2 regions of the Pseudomonas sp. KH_027 genome follow, and region 2 is predicted to be linked to the other one. Evidence: predicted binding sites of a transcription regulator. Region 2 holds the regulator's gene; the other holds the start of a gene.
The links. Region 2 encodes LexA, which represses DNA repair genes until DNA is damaged. Its sites were predicted from a motif close to CTGTNTNNNNANACAG; they were not measured.
Positions count from the first base shown of each region.

Region 1: recN (DNA repair protein RecN) is a predicted target of LexA. The motif match lies at 12,052-12,067, and genes of this name have one in related genera.

Region 1 is NZ_CM174470.1:949,786-964,544, reverse strand. It holds gene ftsH (ATP-dependent zinc metalloprotease FtsH) at 1-340, opposite strand, end outside; gene rlmE (23S rRNA (uridine(2552)-2'-O)-methyltransferase RlmE) at 550-1,185, opposite strand; gene yhbY (ribosome assembly RNA-binding protein YhbY) at 1,289-1,597, shown strand; gene AC3IYG_RS04410 (DUF4149 domain-containing protein) at 1,615-2,010, opposite strand; gene greA (transcription elongation factor GreA) at 2,048-2,524, opposite strand; gene carB (carbamoyl-phosphate synthase large subunit) at 2,521-5,742, opposite strand; gene carA (glutamine-hydrolyzing carbamoyl-phosphate synthase small subunit) at 5,873-7,021, opposite strand; gene dapB (4-hydroxy-tetrahydrodipicolinate reductase) at 7,216-8,016, opposite strand; gene dnaJ (molecular chaperone DnaJ) at 8,094-9,227, opposite strand; gene dnaK (molecular chaperone DnaK) at 9,350-11,266, opposite strand; gene grpE (nucleotide exchange factor GrpE) at 11,368-11,937, opposite strand; gene recN (DNA repair protein RecN) at 12,091-13,767, shown strand; gene fur (ferric iron uptake transcriptional regulator) at 13,961-14,365, opposite strand; gene AC3IYG_RS04360 (outer membrane protein assembly factor BamE) at 14,463-14,759, shown strand, end outside.
Region 2 is NZ_CM174470.1:1,609,719-1,624,477, reverse strand. It holds gene AC3IYG_RS07635 (S-methyl-5'-thioinosine phosphorylase) at 1-636, opposite strand, end outside; gene nagZ (beta-N-acetylhexosaminidase) at 648-1,646, opposite strand; gene AC3IYG_RS07625 (L,D-transpeptidase family protein) at 1,680-2,210, opposite strand; gene AC3IYG_RS07620 (TetR/AcrR family transcriptional regulator) at 2,258-2,965, opposite strand; gene lexA (transcriptional repressor LexA) at 3,240-3,848, shown strand; gene sulA (SOS-induced cell division inhibitor SulA) at 3,858-4,331, shown strand; gene AC3IYG_RS07605 (hypothetical protein) at 4,495-4,728, opposite strand; gene AC3IYG_RS07600 (DUF6586 family protein) at 4,804-5,322, opposite strand; gene topA (type I DNA topoisomerase) at 5,397-8,006, opposite strand; gene AC3IYG_RS07590 (DUF1653 domain-containing protein) at 8,121-8,357, opposite strand; gene fadA (acetyl-CoA C-acyltransferase FadA) at 8,448-9,623, opposite strand; gene fadB (fatty acid oxidation complex subunit alpha FadB) at 9,652-11,799, opposite strand; gene AC3IYG_RS07575 (hypothetical protein) at 12,260-13,075, shown strand; gene AC3IYG_RS07570 (hypothetical protein) at 13,172-13,609, opposite strand; gene AC3IYG_RS07565 (universal stress protein) at 13,697-14,137, shown strand; gene AC3IYG_RS07560 (DUF6901 family protein) at 14,189-14,759, opposite strand, start outside.

The DNA of each region.
Region 1 (14,759 bases), 660 kb from region 2:
CAATGATCACCAGGATCGGGAAGCTGGCGACCAGCAACTGCGTCCAGATGCTCTGCTGCTCGGGCTTCTTGCCTTCGACGATCACGTTGTTGTTGATCAGATCGCCGATCAAGCCGCGGTCTTCGATCATCGGGCGCACGGTGGTGAAAGGCTTGCCATCGGTGCCAACGCCACTGATGGTGTAACCCTCAACGGTGACTCGCTGAACCCCACCGTCCTTGACCTGCTCGATAAACTGCGAGTAGTTCAGCGTCTGCGGCTCGCTCGGGCTGGAGAAGTTGTTCATCACTGTCACCAGGACGGCGGCGATGATGAGCCACAGGATCAGGTTCTTTGCCATATCGTTCAATTAGCTACCCTCTGAAGCAGGCCCCGTCCTGGAACGTGCCTCGCATGACGGCTGGTTATTTACCAGCCTAACTTACTACACAACTCCCGCCCCTGGCAGGAACCGTCTGTAACCCTTTATGAAACACCGACCCAGCGGGCCGGTTACGCTAAACACTTATCAGCGCGGCAGCCGCTATGCTTTCGACCCTGCGAAGCGGCTTAAGTGCCGCTCGGCGCGCCACGGAAACCGCGAGCCAGCAGGTACTGCTCGCGGGAGCGATCACGGGAAGACAGCGGCTTGCGCATCTGCACTTTCTCGAACATGGTCCGAACCTGCTTGTGGTAAAGGTCGAAACCCTCGCCCTGGAAGATCTTGATCAAGAAATCGCCCCCCGGGCGCAATACCTGCCCGGCAAGGTCCAGCGCCAGCTCGCACAGGTACATGGCGCGGGCCTGATCGGCCATCCTCACCCCACTCATATTGGGGGCCATATCGGAAATCACAAGGTCTACCGGATTATTGCCGACCGCCTCGAGAATCTGCGCCAGCACCGCCGCCTCGGTAAAGTCACCCTGAATGAAGGTGACATCCGGAATGCTGTCCATTTCCAGGATATCCGAGGCGATCAGGCGACCCTTGTCGCCAATCACCCGACTGGTCACCTGCGACCAGCCGCCGGGCGCCGCCCCCAGATCGACCACGGTGTTGCCAGGCCGCAGAATGCGGTCCTTCTCCTGGATCTCCAGCAACTTGTAGCTGGCGCGCGAACGGTAGCCGTCCTTCTGCGCCATCTTCACATAAGGGTCGTTAAAATGTTCTCTCAGCCAGTTCTGGCTAGTTTTGGAACGTGCCACGGGGTACCTCGAAATTGACGGGGCGTGATTAACTGGGCGGTTGCGGGGTCGCTCGGGTAAACTGGCCGCCGCTTTTTACCAGATCAGACGCAGGGGTCAGATTATGCCGCTCACTCAGGAGCAGAAGAAACAGTACAAATCTATCGGCCACCATCTGAAACCAGTATTGATTGTGGCTGACAATGGTTTGACCGAAGGCGTGCTAGCCGAATTGGAGCGCGCATTGAGCGATCATGAGCTGATCAAGATCCAGCTCAGAATCACCGAACGCGAAGATCGCTTGGCGGCGATTGCCGAACTGTGCAAGACCGCCAAGAGCGAGCTGGTGCAGGTCATTGGCAAAATGGCGCTGATTTATCGCAAGAACCCGAAAGCCAACAAACAGCTGTCCAACATCAGCCGTCACAGCTAAGGCTCCCGCCTCTACTGTCAGTGGCGCGCCTGGCGCGCCCTGCCAGCCCCTACACCCGGCACCGGCTGCAGCACCAGCAGCAAACCGAACAGGGCCAGCAGCAAATAATTGAACAGCAGCCAGCGCCTGGCGTCCGGCAGCCATTCGTGTGCCAGCAGATAACTCGCCGCCACCAGCACAATGGTCAGCAGCAACTGGCCACGCATATCGTGCAGCAGGCGGTCCAAACGCTCGACCCACAGCAGCAGCAATAACTGCAGGATCGCGCAAAAACCCGCCAACCCCACCAGCAGCGGGCCCAGCGCACGGGTAACGTCCTCAATCAATAGCGGCGCCCAACCCAATTTCACCAGAGCCGGGAGCATGACGAATTGCAGCAACCAGATGCCGCCGACCCAGAAAGTCTGAGCCACCTGCCAACTGATCGCTGCCGCCTTGAATGGCCGAGGCTTAAAGATGACGGACTTCGACAATCTCGTACTCGATGACACCGCCAGGGGTTTTCACGACCACCACATCGCCCTCTTCCTTGGCAATCAAGGCGCGAGCGATAGGTGAGCCGACCGAAATCTTGCCCAGCTTGATATCGGCTTCGTCTTCGCCAACGATCTGATAGGTCACGCGCTCATCGGTTTCGACGTTAGCGATCTCGACGGTCGTACCAAAGATCACCTTGCCGGTGCGAGGAATCGCCGCAATATCGATGACCTGGGCATTCTGCAAACGGCCTTCGATATCACGAACACGCGCCTCGACCATCCCTTGCTGCTCACGGGCGGCGTGATACTCGGCGTTTTCCTTCAAATCACCCAACTCGCGGGCCGTACCGATGTCCTGGCTGAGCTTTGGCCGAACGACCTTGGTCAGGTGAGTCAATTCTTCTTCCAGGGCGCGCGCGCCCTGGACTGTCATTGGGTATTTGGTCATGCCTTCAATCCTGCGTGTAGATCCTGCAAGCGACGCACGGTCTTCTCGGGACCGAACTTGAGCGCTTCGCAGATAGCCTCGCCAGCAGCAATGGTAGTGGTGCAGTAAATCTTGTGCTGCAGGGCGTTACGGCGAATGGAGTAGGAATCAGCAATCGACTGACGACCTTCGGTGGTATTGATGATCAGCGTGACTTCGTCATTCTTGATCATGTCGACCACGTGCGGACGACCCTCGGTCACCTTGTTCACCCGACGTACTTTCAGGCCTGCCGCTTCGATCAGCTTGGCAGTACCGGCAGTGGCGACCACTTCGAAACCCAAGTTGATCAGATCACGGGCCACGCCCGCAACCAGCGGCTTGTCGTCGTCACGCACGCTGATAAAAGCAGTACCGCCGGTCGGCAGCACTTCGCTGGCACCCATCTGGGCCTTGGCGAACGCTTCACCGAAGGTATCGCCGACGCCCATCACCTCGCCGGTGGACTTCATCTCTGGGCCGAGGATCGGGTCAACGCCCGGGAATTTGGCGAAGGGGAACACCGCCTCCTTCACGCTGTAGAAGTTCGGAATGATTTCCTTGGTGAAACCGATTTCCTTCAGGGTTTTACCGGCCATCACGCGCGCCGCGATCATCGCCAGGGAAACACCGATGCACTTCGAGACGAACGGCACGGTACGCGAGGCGCGTGGATTGACTTCAATGACGTAGATGTCTTCGCCTTGCAGCGCCAACTGCACGTTCATCAGGCCGATCACACCCAGCTCCAAGGCCATCTTCTTGACCTGCTCGCGCATCTCGTCCTGGATATGCGCCGGCAGCGAATACGGCGGCAGCGAACACGCGGAGTCACCGGAGTGCACGCCAGCCTGTTCGATGTGCTGCATGATCGCGCCGATCACCACGTCGGTGCCGTCGCAGACCGCGTCGACATCCATCTCGATGGCGCAGTTGAGGAAGTGGTCCAGCAGCACCGGGCTGTCGTTGGACACTTGCACCGCGTCACGCAGGTAGCGCTTGAGCTCTTCTTCTTCGTAGACGATTTCCATCGCCCGGCCGCCCAGTACGTAGGACGGACGCACCACCAGCGGGTAACCGATCTTGCCAGCCGCGCGGATGGCTTCGTCTTCGCTGCGCACGGTGGCGTTCGGCGGCTGACGCAGGTTCAGGCGCTCAACCATCTGCTGGAAGCGCTCACGGTCTTCGGCACGATCGATGGCATCCGGGCTGGTACCGATGATCGGCACGCCGGCTTCTTCCAAGGCGCGGGCCAGCTTCAGCGGAGTCTGGCCGCCATACTGGACGATCACACCCTTCGGCTTCTCGACGCGGACGATTTCCAGTACGTCTTCCAGGGTCACCGGTTCGAAGTACAGACGATCCGAGGTGTCGTAGTCGGTGGAGACGGTTTCCGGGTTGCAGTTGACCATGATGGTCTCGTAGCCGTCTTCGCGCAGGGCGAGGGCCGCGTGTACGCAGCAGTAGTCGAACTCGATGCCCTGACCGATGCGGTTAGGACCGCCGCCCAGGATCATGATCTTGTCGCGGGTCGACGGATTGGCCTCGCACTCTTCCTCGTAGGTCGAGTACAGGTAGGCGGTGTCGGTGGCGAACTCGGCGGCGCAGGTGTCGACGCGCTTGTAGACCGGGTAGACCTCGAGCTTGTGACGATGGCGCCGCAGGTTCTTCTCGGTCACACCCAACAGCTTGGCCAGGCGCGCATCGGAGAAGCCTTTGCGCTTGAGGCGGAACATCAGGTCGCGGTCGATGGTCGACAGGCCGAGGACCTTGATCTTCTCTTCTTCCTTGATCAGGTCTTCGATCTGCACCAGGAACCAGGGGTCGATCATGTTCATGTCGAAGATATTTTCAACACTCATGCCAGCACGGAAAGCGTCCGCCACGTACCAAATACGCTCGGCGCCCGGCACGGTCAGCTCGCGTTTGAGCACACTCATGCTTTCCGGATTGCTCAGGTCGAGTTTCGGGTCCAGGCCGCTGACACCGACCTCCAGGCCGCGCAAGGCTTTCTGCAGGGACTCCTGGAAGGTCCGACCGATGGCCATGACTTCACCGACCGACTTCATCTGGGTGGTCAGGCGCGCATCGGCTTTCGGAAATTTCTCGAAAGCGAAGCGTGGCAGCTTGGTCACGACGTAGTCGATGGACGGCTCGAAGGACGCCGGGGTCTTGCCGCCGGTGATTTCGTTCTGCAGTTCGTCGAGGGTGTAGCCGATTGCCAGCTTGGCCGCGACCCGGGCAATCGGGAAGCCGGTAGCTTTCGAGGCCAGCGCCGAAGAGCGCGATACCCGCGGGTTCATTTCGATCACGACCATGCGGCCGGTATTCGGGCAGATACCGAACTGCACGTTGGAACCGCCGGTTTCCACGCCGATCTCACGCAGTACCGCCAGGGAGGCGTTACGCAGGATCTGGTATTCCTTGTCGGTCAGGGTCTGCGCCGGCGCGACGGTGATCGAGTCACCCGTGTGCACGCCCATCGGGTCGAAGTTTTCGATCGAGCAGACGATGATGCAGTTGTCCTTCTTATCGCGGACCACCTCCATCTCGTACTCTTTCCAGCCGATCAGCGATTCGTCGATCAACAGTTCCTTGGTCGGCGACAGGTCCAGACCACGGGCACAGATTTCTTCGAACTCTTCACGGTTGTAAGCGATACCGCCACCGGTCCCGCCCATGGTAAAGGACGGACGGATGATGCACGGGAAGCCGAGCTTCTCGAGCACCGCGTTGGCCTCTTCCATGCTGTGGGCGATGCCGGAACGCGGGCACGCCAGGCCGATGGACTTCATCGCCTTGTCGAAGCGCGAGCGATCTTCAGCCTTGTCGATGGTGTCGGCGTTGGCGCCGATCATTTCCACACCGAACTTCTCCAGAACGCCTTCGCGCTCCAGATCCAGGGCGCAGTTCAGCGCGGTCTGGCCGCCCATGGTCGGCAGCAGCGCATCAGGACGTTCTTTTTCGATGATCTTGGCAACCGTTTGCCACTTGATCGGCTCGATGTAGGTGGCGTCGGCCATGTCCGGGTCGGTCATGATGGTCGCTGGGTTGGAGTTCACCAGGATGACGCGGTAACCCTCTTCGCGCAGGGCTTTGCAGGCCTGGGCGCCGGAGTAGTCGAATTCACAGGCCTGGCCGATAACGATCGGGCCGGCGCCGAGAATCAGGATGCTTTTTATGTCTGTACGTTTTGGCATTAGTTGTCACTCAAATCCGCAGGTCAGTCGGCAAGCCGTCTTGAACATTTTCCGAGGCACCTGAGGGAAATCCGCCGGAGTTACCGGGCTCGCCTCAGGCGCCTTTTCGCTACATTCTCAAGGCGCGCGATTAGCGGCGCTTGGCCATGGCGTCGATGAAGCGATCGAACAACGGCGCCACATCATTCGGGCCCGGGCTCGCTTCAGGGTGACCCTGGAAGCTGAACGCGCTCTTGTCGGTACGCTCGATCCCTTGCAGGGTGCCATCGAACAGCGACTTGTGAATCGCCCGGACATTGCCTGGCAGGGTCGCCTCGTCCACCGCAAAACCATGGTTCTGGCTGGTGATCATCACCACGCCGCTATCCAGATCCTGGACCGGGTGGTTGGCACCGTGGTGGCCGTGACCCATTTTCACGGTCTTGGCGCCGGAAGCCAGGGCCAGCAACTGATGGCCAAGGCAGATGCCGAACACCGGAATCTCGGTTTCCAGCACGTCCTTGATCGCCTGGATCGCGTAGTCGCAAGGCTCCGGATCGCCAGGGCCGTTGGACAGGAACACGCCATCAGGCTTGAGCGCCAGAACGTCAGTAGCCGGAGTCTGCGCCGGAACCACGGTTACACGGCAACCGCGCTCGACCAGCATGCGCAGGATGTTCACTTTCACGCCGTAGTCGTAAGCAACCACGTGGTACGGCAACTCGGAAGCTTCGATGGTTGCATGGCTGTCGGTCTTCAGATCCCAGACAGTCGAACGCCACTCATAGGTTTCCTTGGTGCTGACAACCTTCGCCAGGTCCATGCCTTTGAGGCCAGGGAAGCCTTGGGCTGCCGCAATGGCCGCGTCTTCGGAAATATCGTCGCCGGCCATGATGCAGCCGTTCTGTGCGCCTTTCTCACGCAGGATGCGGGTCAGGCGACGGGTATCGATACCAGCGATGGCCACTACGTTGTTGGCCTGCAGGTAATCCGACAACGACAGGGTGCTGCGCCAGTTACTGGCGGTCAGCGGCAGATCGCGAATCACCAGGCCGGCGGACCAGACGCGATCGGACTCGGCGTCTTCCGGCGTAGTGCCGGTGTTGCCGATATGCGGGTAAGTCAGGGTAACGATTTGCTGGGCATAGGAAGGATCGGTAAGGATTTCCTGATAGCCGGTCATGGCGGTGTTGAACACCACCTCTCCGACGGTTTGACCGTCGATGCCAATGGCTTCGCCGCGAAAAATGCTGCCATCGGCAAGGGCCAAAATGGCGGGTTTAAGGGCTGGCTTACTCAAGAAAACCTCCGATCAATCAAGCCTGACAGGGCATACGCAGATTGTAAAAAAGCGGGATGACGCTTGAACACGTCACCCCGCTTTTTTCGAATCACTTTTTCAAGTTTCTGCGCGCTTTTAGTGGACACACTAAAGCTGTAGCTTACAGAAAAAGGCCTTTTTGGTCTACCCGCCATTACAACCGCTTGGCTGTATCAGCGCAACTCCAGCACATCCTGCATGTCGTACAGCCCCGGCGCCTGACCTTCCAGCCACAACGCCGCCCGTACCGCACCCCGGGCAAACGTCATACGGCTGGACGCCTTGTGGGTGATTTCCACGCGCTCGCCGTCAGCGGCGAACAGGACGGTGTGATCGCCCACCACATCACCGGCGCGCACTGTGGCAAAACCGATGGTTTCGCGCTCACGGGCGCCTGTCTGACCTTCGCGACCATAGACGGCGACCTTTTGCAGATCACGCCCCAATGCATTGGCGACCACTTCACCCATGCGCAAGGCCGTACCGGAAGGCGCGTCGACCTTGTGCCGATGATGCGCTTCGATGATTTCGATATCGACCTCATCGCCCAGCACGCGGGCGGCGGTATCCAGCAACTTCAGGCAGAGATTGACGCCAACACTGAAATTGGCGGCAAAAACGATCGGAATCTCCTTGCCCGCCTGCGCCAGCACCAACTTCTCTTCGGCACTGAAGCCCGTGGTGCCGATGATCATGGCCTTGCCCGCCTGCCGGCACAGCGCCAGATTCTGCAAGGTCACGGACGGATGGGTGAAGTCGATCAGCACATCGAAGCGATCCAGCACTGTCGCCAGATCACCCGACAACGGCACACCCAGCTTGCCGAGCGCCGCCAACTCACCGGCATCCGCCCCGATCAGGCTGCTGTCCGGGCGATCCACCGCCGCCGTCAAGCTGGCACCCGCCTGCTGTATCGCTTCGATCAGGGTCTTGCCCATGCGCCCAGCGGCGCCTACCACGGCTATACGTCGCATAAATCCAGCTCCCAGCCAACCACCTAAAGCGGCATGGCGCAGGCGGCATTCGCCGCCCGACACCTGCAACTGATTACTTAAACATCGCCAAAGAAGCGCTTCACGCCCTCGAACCAGCCACTGGCCTTGGGCGAGTGGCTGGTATCGCCGAGCAGCGACTTGCGAAACTCTTCAAGCAGCTCGCGCTGACGCTTATCCAGGTGCACCGGCGTCTCCACCGCCACCCGGCACATCAGGTCGCCCGCGCCACCGCCACGCACCGGCGCCACACCCTTGCCGCGCAGGCGGAACAGCTTGCCGGTTTGCGTGCCTTCCGGAATCTTCAGCTTGACCCGGCCATCCAGGGTCGGCACCTCCAACTCGCCACCGAGCGCCGCATCGGCGAAGCTGATCGGCACATCGCAGTACAGGTGTTTGCCGTCACGCTGGAAGATCGCGTGCTCGCGCACATTCACCACCACATACAGGTCGCCCGCCGGGCCACCCATGGCGCCCGCCTCACCCTCACCGGAGAGACGGATGCGGTCGCCGGTATCGACACCTGGCGGCACCTTGACCGACAGGGTCTTGTGCTCTTCCACCCGGCCATGGCCGTGGCAGGAACCACAGGGATCGGCGATCATCTTGCCGCTGCCATGGCAACGCGGGCAGGTTTGCTGCACCGAGAAGAAGCCCTGCTGCATGCGCACCTGACCGATACCGCCGCAGGTAGTGCAGGTCACCGGGCTGGTGCCCTTCTTCGCGCCGGAACCTTCGCAGATCTTGCAATTGACCAGCGTTGGCACGCGAATGGTCACGGTAGTGCCACGCACCGCCTCTTCCAGATCCAGCTCCAGGGTGTAGCGCAGGTCACTGCCGCGCTGCGCACCGCCGCGCGAACCACCACGGGCGCCACCGAAGAAATCGCTGAACACATCGCCGAAAATATCGGAGAAGTTCGCCCCGCCAAACCCGGCGCCACCCGCACCGCCACCGCCCATGCTCGGATCGACGCCGGCGTGGCCGTATTGATCGAAAGCCGCACGTTTGTTCGCATCGGACAACACTTCATAGGCCTCATTGGCCTCTTTGAAGCGCTCTTCAGCCGCTTTATCGTCAGGGTTGCGGTCCGGGTGGTGCTTCATTGCCAGCCGGCGGTAAGCCTTTTTCAGCTCCGCTTCACTGACACCACGCTCGACACCCAGCACTTCGTAATAGTCACGCTTAGCCATAATTGTTCAACACTCTTAAATCGGCTTCTCCAGACACGCCAACGCGGGAGCAAGCTCCCGCGCGGCGGATAACACCTGCCAGCGCTTTAGCTAGTCAGGTTGGAGAGCAAGCAAATGGACGCTTACTTGTTTTCCTTGACCTCTTCGAACTCGGCATCGACTACGTCATCGGCGCCGCCTTTCGGCTCGTCATGGCCTTGTGCTGCTTCACCAGCCTGCGGCTGTTCGGCATACATTTTCTGCGCCAGCGGTGCAGTGGCTTCCGACAGAGCGTTGATCTTGGCTTCGATGGTTTCCTTGTCGTCGCCTTTCACGGCCACTTCGAGTTCACCCAAGGCTTTTTCGATCGCCGCTTTCTCATCCGCAGTGGCCTTGTCGCCCGCTTCGGTGATCATTTTACGTGTTGCATGCACCAAGGCATCGCCCTGATTGCGGGCAGTTGCCAGCTCTTCGAACTTGCGGTCTTCTTCAGCGTTGACTTCAGCATCGCGAACCATCTGCTGAATCTCTTCCTCGGACAAACCGGAGTTGGCCTTGATCACGATCGACTGAGTCTTGCCCGTCGCCTTGTCTTTGGCGCCTACGTGCAGGATGCCGTTGGCATCGATATCGAAGGTTACTTCGATCTGCGGCACGCCACGCGGAGCCGGCGGAATTTCAGCCAGGTCGAACTTGCCCAGCGATTTGTTCTGCGCGGCTTGCTTGCGCTCGCCCTGCAGCACGTGAATGGTCACAGCGCCCTGGTTATCGTCGGCAGTCGAGAACACTTGCGATTTCTTGGTCGGAATCGTGGTGTTTTTCTCGATCAGCGCGGTCATCACGCCGCCCATGGTTTCGATACCCAGGGTCAGCGGGCTGACATCCAGCAGCAGCACGTCTTTAACGTCACCGGCCAATACCGCGCCCTGGATGGCAGCACCCATGGCAACCGCTTCGTCCGGGTTCACGTCTTTGCGCGCTTCTTTACCGAAGAAATCGGTAACCAGCTTCTGCACCAGCGGCATACGGGTCTGACCGCCGACCAGGATCACGTCGTGGATCGCGCCAACGTCGATACCGGCATCTTTCAACGCGATACGGCAAGGCTCGATGGTGCGCTGCACCAGATCCTCGACCAGCGATTCCAGCTTGGCGCGGGAAATCTTCACGTTCAGGTGCTTAGGACCGCTGGCATCTGCAGTGATGTACGGCAGGTTGACGTCGGTCTGCTGCGCGGAAGACAGCTCGATCTTGGCTTTCTCGGCCGCTTCTTTCAGGCGCTGCATGGCCAGCGGGTCACCCTTGAGGTTCATGCCGCTTTCTTTCTTGAACTCGTCGACGAGGTAGTCGATCAAGCGGATGTCGAAGTCTTCACCGCCGAGGAAGGTGTCACCGTTGGTGGCCAACACTTCGAACTGGTGCTCGCCGTCGACTTCGGCAATCTCGATTACGGAAATGTCGAAAGTACCGCCGCCGAGGTCATAAACGATCACGGTGTGATCGCCCTTGGCCTTGTCCATACCGTACGCCAGAGCGGCTGCGGTCGGCTCGTTGATGATCCGTTTTACGTCCAGACCGGCGATACGGCCGGCATCTTTAGTGGCCTGACGCTGACTGTCGTTGAAGTAGGCCGGCACGGTGATCACCGCTTCGGTCACTGGCTCGCCGAGGTAGTCTTCGGCGGTTTTCTTCATCTTTTTCAGCACTTCGGCGGAAATTTGTGGCGGTGCCATCTTCTGGCCCTTCACTTCCACCCAGGCGTCGCCGTTGTCGGCTTTGACGATTTTGTACGGCACCATCTCGATGTCTTTCTGTACGACGCTTTCTTCAAAACGACGACCGATCAGACGTTTTACCGCGTACAGGGTGTTGTGCGGGTTGGTCACGGCCTGACGCTTGGCCGACTGACCGACGAGGATTTCGCCATCATTGGTGTAAGCGATGATCGACGGCGTGGTACGCGCGCCTTCGGCGTTTTCCAGCACTTTGACGGTGCCGTTTTCCAGGATCGAGACGCAGGAGTTGGTGGTCCCCAGGTCGATACCGATAATTCTGCCCATGTTTACTCTCCCGAAACTTTGATTTGGTTGCCGCAGCAGTGGTGGCTAACTGCGGTAGCACTTAAACGCTTGACTTCTAAATGGGGGCCTTACGGCTAATTTCAAGCCTGCTCATCAATCGAAGGCGGTGTTTCCGCCGGCGGCTTGCTGACCACGACCATGGCCGGGCGCAGCAGGCGACCGTTGAGCAGGTAACCTTTCTGGAACACCTTGAGCACGCTATTGGGTTCCAGATGGGTGCTTTCCTGCATCGCCATGGCCTGATGGTGCTCGGCATTGAACGGTGCGCCGTGCGGGTCGATGACTTCCAACTGGTAACGCTTGAGCGTGTCCTGGAACAGCTTGAGCGTCAGTTCCATGCCTTCACGCACCGCCTTGATGGCCTCGTCGTCAGGGCTGGACAGCTCCAGGCCGCGCTCGAGGCTATCGACCACCGGCAACAGGTCATTGGCGAATTTTTCCAGCGCAAACTTGTGCGCTTTTTCCACGTCCTGCTCAGCGCGGCGGCGCACGTTCTGCAAATCAGCCGCAACGCGCAGAGCCTGATCCTGAGCGGCCGCCAGCTGCTCTTCCAGCGTTTGCACGCGGGCAGCCAGGTCCTCGCCCGCTACAGCCTCGGCAGCAGGTTCAAAGTCAGGATTCTGGGAATTCTGGGTCTGTTCGTCAGCCATGCGTCTCTCCTATCAAAATCGTTCGCGAGCCTTAACTCACGTTTCTGCCGCTTATATGGGGCCACAATCTGGCGATTCAAGAGCAAGGGAGGATTGTCAGAGACAAAACAAACACTGTATAAATAACCATGTCTTACGCCCGAGGGCTCCGCCATGCTGGTCCACCTTTCCGTACACAACTACGCCATCGTCGAACACCTCGACCTCGAGCTGAATGGCGGGATGAGCGTAATTACCGGGGAAACCGGTGCCGGCAAGTCGATCATGCTCGACGCCCTCGGCCTGACCCTGGGTGATCGCGCCGACAGCGGCGTGGTGCGACCCGGCGCCGACAAAGCAGACATTCTTGCCAGCTTCGACCTGGCCGACATCCCGGAAGCCCGCGCCTGGCTGACCGAGCGCGACCTGGACAACGACGGGCCGTGCATCCTCCGCCGCGTGATCACCGCCGAAGGTCGCTCACGCGGCTACATCAATGGCTCGCCCTGCCCGCAAGGCGACCTGAAAGCCCTCGGCGAACTGCTGATCGACATCCACAACCAGCATGAACATCAGTCACTGCTCAAACCCGAAACCCACCGCCGCCTGCTCGATGAGTATGCCGGCAGCCAAGAACTGGCGCGCCAGGTGCAACTCGCCGCGCAGCGCTGGCGACAGACCCGGCAAGAGCTTGAACGCCTGTCCAGTGCCGGCGATGAACAGCGCGCCCGCCACCAGCTGCTCAGCTACCAGTTGGAAGAGCTGGATAATCTGGCCCTCGGCGAAAGCGAACTGGTACAACTGGAACAGGACCACAAGGCCCTGGCCAATGCCGAGAGCCTGCTCAGCGCCTGTCGCCTGGTACTGGAACAATGCAGCGAAAACGACGCCGGCAATGTGCTGTCAGCCCTGACCGGCAGCCTGCAACGGCTCAGCGCCTTCAACAGCCCGCAGGGCGCACTGAGTGAAGCGGTCAACCTGCTGGCCAGCGCGCAGATCCAAGTAGAAGAAGCGGTGGGTGAACTGAACCGCTTTCTCGATCATTTCGACGCCGACCCCGCGCGCCAGCAACTGCTCGAAGAACGCCTCGACGCCATCTACACCCTGGCGCGTAAACACCGGGTCCAACCTAGCGAACTGGGCGCGCTGCAACAGCAACTGTTTGAAGAACTGGAAAGCCTGAACGCCGACGACCAGGCCACCGAGCGCCTGAGCGAAGAACTGACGGCCTACGCCCGCCATTACCAGGAAAAAGCCCAGCAGCTCAGCACCCTGCGGCATGACGCAGCGGGTCAACTGGCCAGCGCCGTCGAAGTCGAGATGCAGCGCCTGGGCATGCCGGGGGGGCGCTTCAACATCCAATTGCACGTGGCCAACGTCAGCGATCCGCACCCGCAAGGCCTGGAACAGGTCGAGTTTCTGGTCAGCGCCAACCCCGGACAACCACTCAAGGCCCTGGCCAAAGTCGCGTCCGGCGGTGAACTGTCACGTATCAGCCTGGCCATTCAGGTGATCACGGCGCAAACCTCGCGGGTACCGACGCTGGTTTTCGACGAAGTCGACGTCGGCATCGGCGGCCCGACGGCCGAAGTAGTCGGCCAGCTGCTGCGCAAGCTCGGCGAGCGCGGCCAAGTGCTGACCGTGACCCACCTGCCGCAGGTCGCCGCGCAAGGGCACCAACACCTGTTCGTGCACAAGGCTCGCGGCAGCGACGCGACACGCACGGCAGTGGCGAGCCTGGATGGCCCGGCCCGGGTCGAGGAGATCGCCCGCATGCTGGGTGGCGTGGATTTGACCGAGGAATCCCTGGCCCACGCCCGGCAGATGGTCAGCACCGCGGCCAACGCGTAGGGCTGTCTCGGAACGCCGCGAACAACCCACCCCTCGCGCCCTCCGGCGTACCGCTTCGCGAGTACGCCCTACGCGGCTCAAGACATGCAGCGGCAAAGGATCAAAACGAAAAACGCCGCTTCCCCAACGGGGTAAGCGGCGCTTTCTGATCGACAGGCTTGATTAGGACGCCAGCAAGCTGGCGCCTGACGCATTACCGCTTCTTGCGTACATAGAGCACAAGGTTGTGATCCACCATCTCGAAGCCATGCTCGCGCACGATCTCTTTCTGGCGCTTCTCGATCTCGGTATCGAAGAACTCGATCACTTCACCGGTATCGACACAGACCATGTGGTCGTGATGACCGCCATCGGCCAGCTCGAACACCGCATGGCCGCCATCGAAGTTGTGCCGCACCACCAGGCCGGCAGCCTCGAATTGGGTCAACACACGGTAGACCGTGGCCAAACCCACATCTTCGCCAGCCTCCATCAGCGCCTTGTACACATCTTCCGCACTCATGTGCCGCTGTTCGGCAGAATCGAGCATCTGCAGAATCTTGACCCGTGGCAGGGTCACTTTCAGGCCAGCTTTTCGTAGTTCGCTATTTTCTACCATGGTCAGCTTTCTCGCGGTTGCTGCTTCGCAGCTCCCTTCAATGCAGGTATGATCGGACGCCAAGTTGCCCAGCCAAGATAGTGGAAGTCACCCACCGATGCAAAACACCAAGCTCTTGCTGACTAGTCTCACCCTTGTGGGGTTATTCGCACTCGCCGGCTGTTCGTTCCCCGGGGTTTATAAAATCGACATCCAACAGGGCAATGTCGTTACGCAGGACATGATAGACCAGTTACGCCCCGGAATGACCCGGCGTCAAGTGCGGTTTATCATGGGTAACCCGCTGATCACCGACACCTTCCACGCCGACCGCTGGGACTACCTCTACAGCATCCAGCCAGGCGGCAGACAGCGCCTGCAGGAACGCGTCAGCATCGTCTTCGATGGCGAGGAT
Region 2 (14,759 bases):
GGCGGCCGGGTTCACCACCAGCGCCAGGCAGGCGTAAGGCAGCTCCAGCTCGCGCGCCAGGGCAGCCTCGGGCATGCCGGTCATGCCGACGATGTCGCACCCATCGCGTTCCAGCCGGGCGATCTCGGCCACCGTTTCCAACCGTGGGCCCTGGGTGCAGGCATACACGCCATGCCCACTGTACGCACAGCCCTGTGCCGCCAGCGCGGCCGTCAACTGCTCGCGCAGCGCGGCATCGTAGGGGTAGCTGAAATCCACATGGGTCACATGCTCCAGTTCACCGGCGAAGTAGGTGTGCTCGCGCCCCGAGGTGTAATCGATGATCTGGTGCGGCACGCAGAAATGCCCGGTACCCATGGCCGGGTGAATACCGCCGACGGCATTCACCGCTATGATCGCCTGGGCTCCCGCATGCTTGAGCGCCCAGACGTTGGCCCGGTAATTCACCTGGTGCGGGGCAATACGATGCGGATGGCCATGGCGCGCGAGAAACAGTACTTCACGGCCCGCATAGTGACCGCGCAGCACAGGTGCGGAAGGCGCCCCATAAGGCGTATCCAGGTTCAGCACGGCGCTGATGGTCAGGCCTTCCAGCTCGGTCAGGCCGGTGCCGCCGATAATGGCGTAGACAGTCATGTCGGGTTTCCTTAATCAATCAACTGGGCGGCCTGCAAGGCACCCACAGCCTGCAACCAGCGCGGGCTCTGGCGGCATTCGGTAGTCGGGAAGGCCTGGCCGCGCATCCGCCCCAGGCCCACTGGCGGTTGCACCTTGAGGCGTTGCAAAGCACTCAGGGCCAACTCGGCGGCAGCGCGGTCGTTGCACACCAGACCCATGTTGCAGCCGGCGCTCAAGGCTGCCTCGATGCGGTTCCCCGCATCACCCACCACATGGGCGCCAGCCATCGACAGATCATCGCTGAAGATCACCCCGTCGAACTGCAACTCACCCCGCAGGATGTCCTGCAGCCAACGGCGGGAGAAGCCCGCCGGCTGGGCATCCACCTGCGGGTAAATGACATGGGCCGGCATCACCGCGGCCAACTGCTTGCTCAACGCCGCAAAAGGTCGCAGATCGGTGGCGCGAATCTGCTCCAGGCTACGCTCGTCGGTCGGAATGGCGACGTGCGAATCCGCCTCCGCCCAGCCGTGGCCAGGGAAATGCTTGCCCGTAGCAGCCATGCCGGCGGCGTTCATGCCGCGGATGAAGGCGCCGGCCAGCCGTGTCGCCCGCTCGGGGTCGCCATCGAAGGCCCGGCTCCCAACGACCGCACTGCGCTGATAATCCAGATCGAGCACCGGGGCGAAACTCAGGTCCAGTCCCACCGCCAACACTTCGCTGGCCATCAACCAACCGCACTGCTCGGCCAGCCACTCGGCATTGGCGTTGTCGGCGATCGCCCGCATTGCCGGCAAACGCACAAAACCTTGGCGCAGACGCTGTACCCGCCCACCCTCCTGATCCACAGCCAGCAATAAATCTGGCCGCACGGCCCGGATTGCCGCAGACAACTCACGCACCTGACGCGGATGTTCGATATTGCGCGCGAACAGGATCAGCCCGCCCACTTGCGGCTGGCGCAGCAGGTGGCGGTCTTCAGCGGTCAGCCAGGTGCCGCTGATGTCCAGCATCAATGAGCCTTGCAGGCCAGAGGTCATAACAAAATCCTTAAATAGGCTCTATTGACGTTTAACGACGGCCGCCGCCCATGCCGGGCACGGCGCTTCATCTATCTGTACCGCGCAGTGGACGGGCACACGGGCAAAGAGTTCCAGTACATCCTGGTTGCGCAGGCGAATACAGCCGTGGGAGAGCGGCGCCCCCATCGGCTCGGTGTCCGGGGTGCCATGCAGGTAGACATAGCGACGGAAGGTATCCACCGCACCGAGACGATTGCGCCCCGGCTCACAGCCACTCAACCAGAGGATGCGCGTGAGAATCCAATCGCGCTCGGGAAACTGCTCGCTCAGCGCCGCAGACCAGACCTCCCCCGTCCAGCGTCGCCCACGCAACACCGCACCCAGCGGCAGCCCTTCACCGATTTTTGCCCGCACCTGGTGCAAGCCGCGCGGCGTGCAGCCGGAGCCATTCTGCTCACCCGGCCCATTGCGCGCAGTTGAAACCCCCAGGCGCAGCAGCAACTGCCCGTTGGCGAAGCCATACAGGCATTGGTCGGCGAGGGAAATATGCAGAAGATCGAGGGCGCTCATGGGCGGCTAGCTTAGCCGATCAGCTCGGCCACGCCCACCGCTTGAGGTCAGACCTTGGCGGTAGCCGCTGCAGTTTTGCTGCGCGGGCGCAGCTGTGCACTGGCCAGGGCTTCGTCGGTCACCCCGGTTTCAGAACGCATGCCCGCAGCCAGGAATGGCACCATCAGGCGCATCACCTGCTCAATCGAGGTATTCACCCCGAAGTCGGTCTCGGCAATCGCGCGCAGTGCCTTGATCCCAGACATGCTGAAAGCCGCCGCACCGAGCATGAAATGCACCCGCCAGAACAGCTCGATAGGCGGAATCCGTGGCGCAGCCTCATGCACCAGCAGCATGTAGCGGCGGAATACCTTGCCGTACATGTCTTCCAGGTAACGGCGCAGGTGACCCTGGCTCTGGCTGAAGGCCAATCCCAGCAGACGCATGAAAATAGACAGGTCATTGCCGCTGCGCGGCTTCACCGCCAGGGCTTGCTCGACGAGGATTTCCAGCAAGTCTTCCAGGCTGGTCTTGCTGTCGGCTTTGGCTTGGCGGCGATCCAGCTCTTTCTCGAGACTGCTGCAGAAAGGCCCGAGAAAACGCGAGAACACTGCCTGGATAAGCGCCTTTTTCGAGCCGAAGTGATAGTTCACCGCCGCCAGGTTGACGCCGGCCTTGCTGGTGATCAAGCGTAACGACGTCTCAGCGAAACCTTTCTCCGCGAACAGTTGTTCAGCGGCATCAAGGATACGCTCAACGGTTTCTGACTGGGCCATGGAATACCACCTAACAAACACTTGTTTGAAACATACGTTTCAAGTCGCAAGCTTGTCAAGTCTTGCGAGCCGCCTTTCGGCTGACCAGTCACGAACTTTCATCACCGCGCCAATTGCACCCTTATGCTAGCAAGACGTCCGCCAATCCCCCGAGGTAACAAGCCCGCTTCGCGGTTATCGACAGAAAATCCCCTGGAGCGAAAAAAGGAGGATTGCCAAGTCTCGATCACTGTATATAATCCCAGTCACTGTATAAAAAGACAGAGCCAAAAAAATGCTGAAACTGACGCCACGCCAAGCCGAGATTCTTGCCTTTATCAAGCGCTGTCTTGAAGACAACGGCTACCCGCCGACCCGGGCAGAGATCGCCCAGGAACTGGGCTTCAAGTCACCCAATGCCGCCGAAGAACACCTCAAGGCGCTTGCCCGCAAAGGCGCCATTGAAATGACCCCTGGCGCCTCACGTGGCATCCGCATTCCCGGCTTTGAGCCGAGCACCGAGGAAGACGGCTTGCCGATCATCGGTCGCGTCGCCGCCGGCGCACCGATTCTCGCACAACAACATATCGAAGAATCCTGCCGTATCAACCCCGCGTTCTTCCATCCCCGCGCCGACTACCTGTTGCGTGTACGCGGCATGAGCATGAAAGACATCGGCATATTCGATGGCGACTTGCTCGCCGTACATACCACCCAGGAAGCACGCAACGGCCAGATCGTCGTGGCACGCCTGGACGACGAGGTAACGGTGAAACGCTTCAAGCGCGAAGGCGACAAGGTCTGGCTGATTGCCGAAAACCCCGAGTTCGCGCCCATCGAAGTAGACCTGGAAACCCAGGATCTGGTGATCGAAGGTTTGAGTGTCGGCGTTATCCGCCGCTGAGGAGACGTTATGCAGTTCCCGCAATCGTTGAACCGTACACAGCTTCCACTGTTCGAAGCCTTTCTGGCTCAACCGGTGACACCGCTGCTAACCGAAGCTGCGGAATCAGCCTGGTTTGATGAGCCGGAAACGTTCAGCGAACTGTCGCTGCGCGGCGCCGCCGGGAACTGCCTACACCTGCTTGCCCCCATGCTGCGCGAACTGAGCCAGGAACAGGATGCCCGTTGGCTGACGCTGATCGCCCCGCCTGCCAGCCTGACCCAAGCCTGGCTGCGGGAAGCGGGGCTGAATCGCGAACGCATCCTGCTGCTGCAACCGCGCGGCGAACAGAGTGCCCTGGACCTGGCTTGCGAAGCACTGCGCCTGGGTCGCAGCCATACCGTCGTGAGCTGGCTGCACCCACTGCATCGTCCGGCACGCGAGCAACTCGCCGCTGCCGCTCGCTTGGGCAAAGCACAAAGCCTGAATATCAGCCTGGGCTGACCGCCAATGGGCGCTCAGCAGTTGACCGCATAGGAATGCGCCACTCGCAGGCCTTTGCGGGGCCCGGGACAGTGTTCAACCGGGGGTGATGTGGCTGGCAAGAGGAAAACAGCACAAAAGGAACCGCACGAACAAGGTAAGAACCTCGAGCGTAACGCGCTTGTCAGTGAAGGACGCGCGGCCCTTCTTCACGCTCGAAATCGCCTTCAGCCAGCCGGCCTGCCATTTGCACGCCGACATTCAGCATGGCTTTGGCGACTTCAATATGGTGGCCTTGCAGAAAAGCCTTGGCATCGGCAGAAAAATCCAGAACCACCAACGCCTCTTCATCCTCGGCACGACGAAGGGCGATGCGCCCGTCGGGCAACTCGACAATTTCAAGAAACGATGTAGGCATAAAATCTAATCTCCACGAAAGACCGTTAGTGTACCAGCCAGCTCGGTCTCTCCCCTAGCCCACCCATCCACCGACTCAACACTCGCTGAGCGACTCACGAAAGCGCAAGGCCAGCACTTTCAGCTGCTGACGCCAGTCTTGCAGCTGCAAGCGCGTCAAAACCAGCTCGTCATCATCCAGGCTCAACGACTCGATCAAGGGCAACGTCGGGTCGACTTTGGCCTTTTTCGGCGCCTGGGGCGGCTGGAACAGCGCGGCGTAGGCCGCCAGCAACTGCGCCAACCAGGTTTCCGACTGCTGCGCCAGCTCAACCAGTTCAGCCAGTTCCGGGCTGGGCGCCGCGTCCAGTACCGCCTTGGTCAGTAGCAGTTCCACCCGAGGGACATCGAGCTGCGCGACCCGGTAATAACCGGCGATTTCATGGCAAAGCCCCAACAACCCACCGTACAGGTGGAATAACGCGGCCTCGCGTTCGGCCTGGATCAGCGCCTGGGCGTTCATCGCACGCCCCTCTTCCGCCTGGTGCCAGGCATCCAGGGCCAGGCCGGCAAAATAGAGCTTCTGGTTGGTGCGGGTATAGAGTTCGTGGGCCATCAGGGCGCCCTCCACGGCAGATACGGTCAATATACGCGCGCCGACTGGCGTCGGCGCGCCCTATACGATTCCGCTCAGCGCTTGTCTTCGACTTTCCACTTGCCGCCGTCGTAGAACGCACGCCAACCGGTCGGCTTGCCCTCTACTTCGGTCTGCACGTACTGTTCCTTGGTCTTGCGGCTGTAGCGGATCACCGCCGGACGACCGTCCGGGTCCTTCTTCGGCGCCTCGATCAGGAAGTGATACTTCGGATCGATTTCGTCTTTGTGTGGAATCAATTCCAGCACCAGAGGCGCGCGGGTCTCGCGGTTCTTCGGGAACTGGCTGGCGGCCAGGAACAGGCCGGAAGCACCGTCACGCAGCACGTAGGTGTCGTTGACCTTCTCGCACTTGAGCTCCGGCATCTTCACCGCATCCATCTTCGGTGGCGCCGGCTCGCCGCTTTTCAGCAACTTACGGGTGTTCTTGCACTCGGCATTGGTGCAACCGAAGAACTTGCCGAAGCGGCCGGTCTTCAGTTGCATCTGGCTGCCGCACTTGTCGCACTCCAGGCTCGGACCTTCATAGCCCTTGATGCGGTATTGGCCCTGCTCGATCTCATGCCCCACGCAATCGGGGTTGTTGCCACAGATGTGCAGCTTGCGGGTTTCATCCAGCAGGTAGGCATCCATCGCCGTGCTGCAGATCGCGCAGCGATGCTTGCCCAGCAGCACCCGGGATTCGGACTCGCCTTCATCGTCAGCGGCGATTTCGTCGCCGGGAATCAGGTTGATGGTCGACTTGCAGCGCTCTTTCGGCGGCAGGCTGTAACCCGAGCAGCCGAGGAATACGCCGGTCGAGGCGGTCCGGATCATCATCGGTCGACCGCACTCGCGGCAGGCGATATCCGTCGGCGTCGGCTGGTTGGCACGCATGCCATTGTCAGCCTCGGCAGCCACTTCGAGCTTGCCCTTGAAGTCGCCGTAGAACTCATCGAGCACATGCTTCCAATCGCGCTCGCCTTGGGCCACATCGTCCAGATGCTCTTCCATGCCGGCGGTGAAGCCATAGTCCATCAGGTTGGAGAAGCTCTCGGACAGACGCTCGGTAACGATGTCGCCCATTTTTTCCGAGTAGAAGCGACGGTTGTGCAACGCGACGTAGCCACGCTCCTGAATCGTCGAGATGATCGCGGCGTAGGTCGATGGACGGCCGATACCGCGCTTCTCCATCTCCTTGACCAGGCTGGCTTCGGAGAAACGCGCAGGCGGCTTGGTGAAGTGCTGGCTCGGATCGAGTTTGAGCAACTTCAGCACTTCGCCTTCGCTCATGTCCGGCAGCACATCGTCATCGCCCGGCTTGCTGACCTGCGGCAATGCGCGGGTATAGCCGTCGAACTTGAGAATACGGCCCTTGGCGCGCAATTCGAACTTACTAGCCGCCACACTGACGGTGGTCGACAGGTATTCCGCTGGCGGCATCTGGCAGGCCACGAACTGGCGCCAGATCAGCTCATACAGACGCTCGGCATCACGTTCCATGCCGGACAGCTGGGTCGGCTTGAGGTTGACGTCCGAGGGGCGAATCGCCTCGTGCGCTTCCTGCGCGCCTTCCTTGCTGCTGTAGACATTCGGTTTGGCCGGCAGGTACTTCTTGCCGAACTCGCCTTCGATGAAGTCGCGCACCATGCTCACGGCATCGGCCGAGAGGTTGGTCGAGTCGGTACGCATATAGGTGATGTAGCCAGCCTCATACAGACGCTGGGCCATCATCATGGTCTTCTTCACACCGAAGCCGAGGCGATTGCTCGCCGCCTGCTGCAAGGTGGAAGTGATGAACGGCGCCGACGGCTTGCTGCTGGTCGGCTTGTCTTCACGCTTGACGATGCTGTAGCTGGAAGCCTTGAGCTTCTCCAGCGCCGCCATGGCCTGTTGTTCATTCAGCGGCTTGAACGCCTCGCCATTCTCACGGGCAACCTCAAAACGCACGTTGGCGCCTTTGGCTGTGCCGAGGTCGGCGTGGATTTCCCAGTATTCTTCCGGGTTGAACGCACGGATTTCCCGTTCGCGCTCCACCACCAGCTTTACCGCAACCGATTGCACACGGCCGGCCGACAAGCCGCGGGCAATTTTCGCCCAGAGCAGCGGCGAGACCATGTAGCCCACCACCCGATCGAGGAAGCGCCGCGCCTGTTGCGCGTTGACCCGGTTGATATCCAGCTCGCCCGGCTTGGAGAAGGCTTCCTGGATGGCTTTCTTGGTGATCTCGTTGAACACCACGCGCTTGTAGCGGCTGTCATCGCCACCGATGGCTTCGCGCAAGTGCCAGGCAATCGCCTCTCCCTCGCGGTCCAAGTCGGTTGCGAGATAGATGGTGTCGGCATCCTTGGCCAAACGGCGCAGCTCTTCGACGACCTTTTCCTTGCCGGGCAGGATCTCGTACTTGGCTTTCCAGCCATGTTCGGGATCGACCCCCATGCGCGCGACCAACTGGCGCTTGGCTTTTTCCTTGGGCGTCAACTGCGGCGCTTCGGCCGCAGCGGCCTTGCCGCGCTTGACCGGCTCTTTGCTGGCACTGGCCGAACCGCTGGTAGGCAGGTCACGGATATGGCCGATGCTCGACTTCACCACGTATTGGTTGCCCAAATACTTGTTGATGGTCTTGGCCTTGGCCGGGGATTCCACGATGACCAGCGATTTGCCCATGGATCGGAAATTTCCTGAATTCGAGAAGTGAAAGGCGGGAGGCGCCTCTCGCGGCACCGCTATATATAGTGGTGACTAAGGTGAGGTCAAGCGTGCGGCAAATTCGATGTCGGCTCAGGGCCGCACAAAGAGGTCCGGTTCGGCCTGAATCAAAGCAAAGCGCAGCACGCTCTGGCCGTCCACCTCGACGGACTCGAGAAACATGCTCAGCGGACGCACCCAGAGGCCGTAATCGCCGTAAAGCGCCTGATAAACCACTACCTGCTCTTCTGTCTCGGAGTGCCGGGCAACACCGAACACGCGGTATTCAGGGCCTTTGTAGTGACGATAGAGACCAGGTTGCAGCTGCATCGTGCGACTCCTTCTACAGCAAAATAAAAAATATCCGAGCAAAAAATAAAAAACCGGGGCACTGGGCCCCGGTTACACATCGCCGAACGCTTAGATGCGTTCGAAGACGGTGGTGATGCCTTGGCCGAGCCCGATACACATAGTGGACACGCCGAAGGTACCGCCGTTTTGCTTCATCACATTCAGCAAGGTACCGGAGATACGCGCACCGGAGCAGCCGAACGGGTGACCCAGGGCGATCGCGCCGCCGTGCAGGTTAACCTTCTCGTTCATCTTGTCGAGCACTTTCAGATCCTTCAGCACGGGCAGGGCCTGTGCCGCGAAGGCTTCGTTGAGCTCGATGAAGTCGATGTCAGCCATGGTCAGGCCCGCACGCTTCAATGCTTTCTGGGTGGCCGGCACCGGACCGTAACCCATGATCGCCGGGTCAACACCCGCCACCGACATGGCACGGATCACGGCCATCGGCTGGATGCCGAGGTCCTGAGCGCGCTGTGCCGACATGACGATCATGCAGGAAGCACCGTCGGTGATCTGCGAGGAAGTACCCGCCGTCACGGTGCCGCCTTTCGGGTTGAAGGCAGGCTTCAGAGCAGCCAGGCTTTCCAGGGTGGTTTCCGGACGAATGGTTTCGTCGTAGTCGAAAACTTTCAGGAAACCGTTCTCGTCGTAGCCTTGCATCGGGATGATTTCATCCTTGAACTTGCCTTCGACGGTGGCTTTTTGCGCCAACTGGTGCGAGCGCAGGCCAAATGCATCCTGCTGCTCACGGCTGATGCCGTGCATCTTGCCGAGCATTTCAGCGGTCAGACCCATCATGCCCGACGCTTTGGCGGCATACAGGGACAGATGCGGGTTCGGATCGACACCGTGCATCATGCCAACGTGGCCCATGTGCTCCACGCCACCGATGACGAACACGTCACCGTTGCCGCTCATGATCGCCTGTGCCGCAGTGTGCAGGGCGCTCATGGAGGAACCGCACAGGCGGCTGACGGTTTGCGCAGCGCTGGTGTGCGGGATCGGAGTCATCAGCGACGCCATCCGCGCGATGTTCCAACCTTGTTCCAGGGTCTGGTTCACACAGCCCCAGATCACGTCTTCCACTTCGGCCGGATCGACCTTGGGGTTGCGTGCCAGCACGCCAGTGATCAGTTGCGCGGACATGGTGTCGGCGCGGGTATTGCGGTGCATGCCACCCTTGGAACGACCCATCGGGGTACGACCGAAGTCGACAATCACCACGTCTCTTGGATTCAGGCTCATAAATTCACTCTCGCTCTATGTTCCGCGCTTAACCGAAGAAGCTCTGACCGTTGGCGGCCATCTCACGCAGCTTCGCGGTGGGGTGGTACAGCGCGCCCAGGTCGGCGTACTTGTCAGCCAGGGCGACGAACTCAGCTACACCGATGGAGTCGATGTAACGCAGCGCACCACCACGGAAGGGAGGGAAGCCGATGCCGTAGATCAAGCCCATATCGGCTTCAGCTGCGGTTTCGACGATACCGTCTTCCAGGCAACGTACGGTTTCCAGGCACAGCGGGATCATCATGAAGTTGATGATGTCTTCATCGGTCACTTCACGCTGCTCGGTGATCACCGGCTTGAGCACTTCGTAGGCAACCGGGTCGGTCACTTTCTTCGGCTTGCCACGCTTGTCCATCTCGTAAGCGTAGAAACCTTTGCCGTTCTTCTGACCCAGGCGGTTGGCTTCGTACATCACATCAACGGCGGTACGACCTTCAACGGCCATACGATCCGGGAAGCCTTCAGCCATTACGTCACGGCCATGGTGACCGGTGTCGATGCCGACCACGTCGGAGAGGTAAGCCGGGCCCATGGGCCAGCCGAATTTCTCCATGACTTTGTCGATACGCACGAAGTCGACGCCGGCGCTGATCAGCTTGGAGAAGCCGCCGAAGTACGGGAACAGCACGCGGTTGACCAGGAAACCCGGGCAATCGTTGACCACGATCGGGCTCTTGCCCATCTTCTTGGCGTAGGCAACGGTGGTGGCAACCGCCACTTCGCTGGACTTCTCGCCACGGATCACTTCCACCAACGGCATCATGTGCACCGGGTTGAAGAAGTGCATGCCGACGAAGTTTTCCGGACGCTTGAGCGCCTTGGCCAGCAAGCTGATGGAAATGGTCGAGGTGTTGGAGGCCAGGATGGTGTCTTCTTTGACCTTGCCTTCCACTTCAGCCAGTACCGCTTGCTTGACCTTCGGGTTTTCGACCACGGCTTCGACGACGATGTCGACGTTGCCGAAATCACCGTAGGACATGGTCGGACGGATGGCGGTCAGGGCTTCAGCCATCTTCGCAGCAGTCAGGCGGCCTTTGGCGACGCGGTTACCCAGCAGCTTGGAAGCTTCGTTGAGCCCCATCTGGATGCCGTCTTCGCGAATATCCTTCATCAGGATCGGCGTGCCCTTGACTGCGGACTGGTAGGCGATACCGCCACCCATGATGCCCGCGCCGAGTACGGCCGCCAGCTTCACGTCCTTGGCCACTTCATCATAGGCCTTGGCTTTTTTCTTCAATTCCTGATCGTTCAGGAACAGACCGACCAGGCTCTGCGAAGCGGACGTTTTCGCCAGCTTCACGAAACCAGCAGCTTCGGCTTCCAGGGCTTTTTCACGGCCGAAGTTGGCCGCTTTCTGGATGGTCTTGATCGCTTCGACCGGTGCCGGGTAGTTAGGGCCGGCCTGGCCTGCAACGAAACCTTTGGCGGTTTCGAAGGCCATCATCTGCTCGATGGCGTTGAGCTTGATTTTTTCCAGCTTCGGCTGACGCTTGGCTTTGTAATCCAGCTCGCCGGAGATGGCGCGCTTGACCAGGTCCAAGGCCGCGGCTTGCAGCTTGTCGGCCGCAACCACAGCATCGACCGCGCCTACTTTCAGGGCATCGGCCGCTTTGTTTTCCTTGCCCGAAGCGATCCACTCGATGGCGTTATCGGTACCGATAACGCGCGGCAGACGCACGGTGCCGCCAAAACCCGGGTAGATGCCCAGTTTGACTTCCGGCAGGCCAATCTTGGCGCTGTCAGCGATGACGCGGTAATCCGCGGCCAGGCACATTTCAAAACCGCCGCCCAGAGCAATGCCATTGATCGCTGCAACGGTTGGCACGCCGAGGTCTTCAAAATCACTGAAGATCTTGTTGGCTTCGAGGTTACCGGCCACCAACTCTTCGTCGGGCAACTTGAAGTTGTCGACGAACTCAGTGATATCGGCGCCGACGATAAACACGTCTTTGCCACTGGTGACGATCACGCCCTTGATCGAACCATCTGCCTTGATGGCGTCCACCGCCTGGCGCAGATCGGCCAGTGTGAGACGGTTGAATTTGTTGACGGACTCACCCTTGAGGTCGAAATTCAATTCGACGATGCCACTCTCAAGAGCCTTAACCGTGATGGCTTTACCTTCGTAAATCATCAACTGATCTCCACGGTATGGAAGCTGAACAGTACACGTCGGACGCCAAGCAGCGGGCTCACCCGCAGCAGGACCGTCGAGGATAGCCTCGATCAGCCTGACACACCCGCCGACGCGATATTCGGGCTGTGATGAACCGTGTTGCACGAAGCAAACACTTGATTCATACGCCCGTTTGATTCGGGTGCGCACACCTTCGAGCAAAAGCGCGCGCTTGTCAATTGCGGCACTGCACGCCGCCGCCGCCGCTCCCCTGACGCGAAAGTCTCTTCGCAGGCGTTATAAACGGAGCCAATACGCGGGTATTCAGCCGACATCCGGCAGTGATCGAGAGTGATCCAGCGCACACCTAGCCAAATCCTCACGCGCCGGGTACAGTCGTCTCAACACGGCGGCATAGACCGATCGTGACTAAAACAAAAACAAATGAAAGCCCTTCACGGGCACCACGGAGTAACCCATGTCGAGCCGTTTGCTTGCCATATCGCTCAGCGCCTTGCTGGCTGTCGCCCTTCCCGCCTTCAGCTCCAGTGCTACCACACCGACCGACAACCTGCTGAAACTGCATCAATTGCGCCTGGCTGCACAAAAAAGCCTCGGCGACTTTTATATGTACAACGGCATGGAAGGCGACCAGCGCTACGCACGGTTGATCGAAGAGTCGCTGCAAGATGCCAACAGCCACCTGAGCGAGTTGTCGGACATGCCGGGCGAGGCCTCCAAAGCCCTGCGCGCTCAGCTCGGCCAGCAATGGGGCGATTACGCCAACGAATTGAAAAGCCTCACCAGCGCCTTGAAAACCCAGGGTTTCACCGACCTGCAGCCGGTGGCCGACTTGGCCGCGCGCAACCAGCAACTGCTCGCTTTGAGCAACGAGCTGTACAGCAAAATCCAGCAGGAAAGCGGCCTCAATGTGCCGCCACTGACCCAGCAAAGCCGCGAGCAGAGCCTGCTGATGCAGAGCATCGCGGTAGACTATGCTTCGCGTAGCGCCTCGGTCGGCGGCACCTTCTATGGCGGTGGCGGCGAAAGCCAATCGATCGACCAGTTGGTCGCAGAGTTCGCTGGCAAGCTGACCAGCATGGAGAGCGCGCCGCAGAATACGCCGCAGATCCGCCAGTCGCTGAGCGGAATCAACACCAAATGGCGCTATATCGAAAAATCGCTGAAGAATTACAACGAGAACTCTGTGCCCTTCGTGGTCAGCAAGTACTCAGACAGCATCATCGACGGCTTGGAGGGGATTTCCGCGCAGTACGCGGCCGCCAAACTCTAGAACGCCCCCGAACAGCCAGCTGTTCACCTGATTCGCACTTTCCGGCCTGCCTGGCCACTCCCTAGCCCGGTGTTACTACCGGGCTTTTCTTTGCCCTCAAGCCAGCGCCCTCAGCAGCGCCGCAATGCGCTCCAGGGCCTCGGAGTCGCCACGCTCGCCCCAGCACAGGGCAATCATCTGCTTACCCGCCTCAACCTTGAACACGTCCGCTGGCAGGCTCGCCAGGTGTTTGGCCAATGCCGCATCGGCACAGGGTTCACGCCACTGATTGACCCACTGCCCAGGCGCCAACTGCCAATAACACCAGCTGTCCGTGCGCCCGGCCCGGCGCGCGCGATGGTACTGCGGGCACGGGCTGGGAGGCTCCTGCGCCAACCAATGAGGCCATTCCTGGCGCGACAACTGCATCGCCAGCCCCATACGTCGCGCCGCCATCCGCATGGCCATCTGCCCCTGCTGACGCCGCGACGGACGTAGCCAGACCAGCGGACTGAGCGCCACGAAGATCAGCAATAACACGATCCACAAGGTCATATGTTCTATCCAGTAGGCAAAAGGCTGCCGTTAGTAGCTAATGGCAGCCATACTTATGTTCATACGCCACTCACAGGAGGAGTCACCATGTCCTACCAGCACATTCTGGTCGCCCTTGATCTATCCGAAGAATGCGATCCGGTGATGAAGCGCGCTTATGCGCTGGCCACCAGCAGTCAAGCCACACTGTCGCTGGTGCATATCGTTGAGCCCATGGCCATGGCCTTTGGTGGCGATGTGCCGATGGACCTGTCGACCCTCCAGCAGCAGCAATTCGATCAGGCCCGTGAGCGCCTGGACAGTTATGCCAAGAAATACCCGGACCTGGGCACCGACACACGCCATCTGGTCTACGGCCAGCCCCGCCAGGAAATTCACCGCCTCGCCGCGGAACAGCAGTGCGACCTGATCGTGGTCGGCAGCCACGGCCGCCACGGCCTGGCGCTGCTGCTCGGCTCGACGGCCAATGATGTGCTGCACGGCGCGCCTTGCGACGTACTGGCCGTGCGCCTGAAAAAACCGGAATAGGCGCAAGCGCAACCAGGCCCGCCGAGAGCAGTACGTGGCTCGGCGGGCCTGCTAGAGCGTCTCCCCGGAAGTCATCAGCAACGGCCGAATCTTCTGCAGCTGCGTCTCCAGCGAATAGGTCATGCTCGACGACATGGAGAAGAACGAAAGGAACGCCTTGAGGTTCGAGTCACCCTCGCAGGTGTCGTGGATGCGCTGCCAAAAAGCCTGATTGACCAGCTGCAACTGCTGGAACAGCCGCACCATACCCTTCAGCTCCCAGTCCGCATGCCGCCCTTCGCGCAAGTTGAAGTACTGGCGGGTCAGGTACAACGACACTGCGCGGAGGATGAACTCCTGATTATTGGCGAACGGCAGATGGTTCTGTGCCATCGGCTTGAGCTTGCCCAACACTGGGCAGGCACTGGTGGCCATGATCACCCCCAGCAACGCGCGCAAACCTTCTTCCAGCCCGGCCTGCTTGGTGTACTCGCGCTCGGGCGTGCGCACCCAGAAGTGCGCCTTCTTGAACGAGGGCAGGCCATGGAAATCCTCGATCACCCGGTGCAGATCCACCGCCGCCGGGCAATGACTGAAGTCCTCGCGCTTGAGCGGGCAGTTGCTGCACTGTTGGTACTCCAAC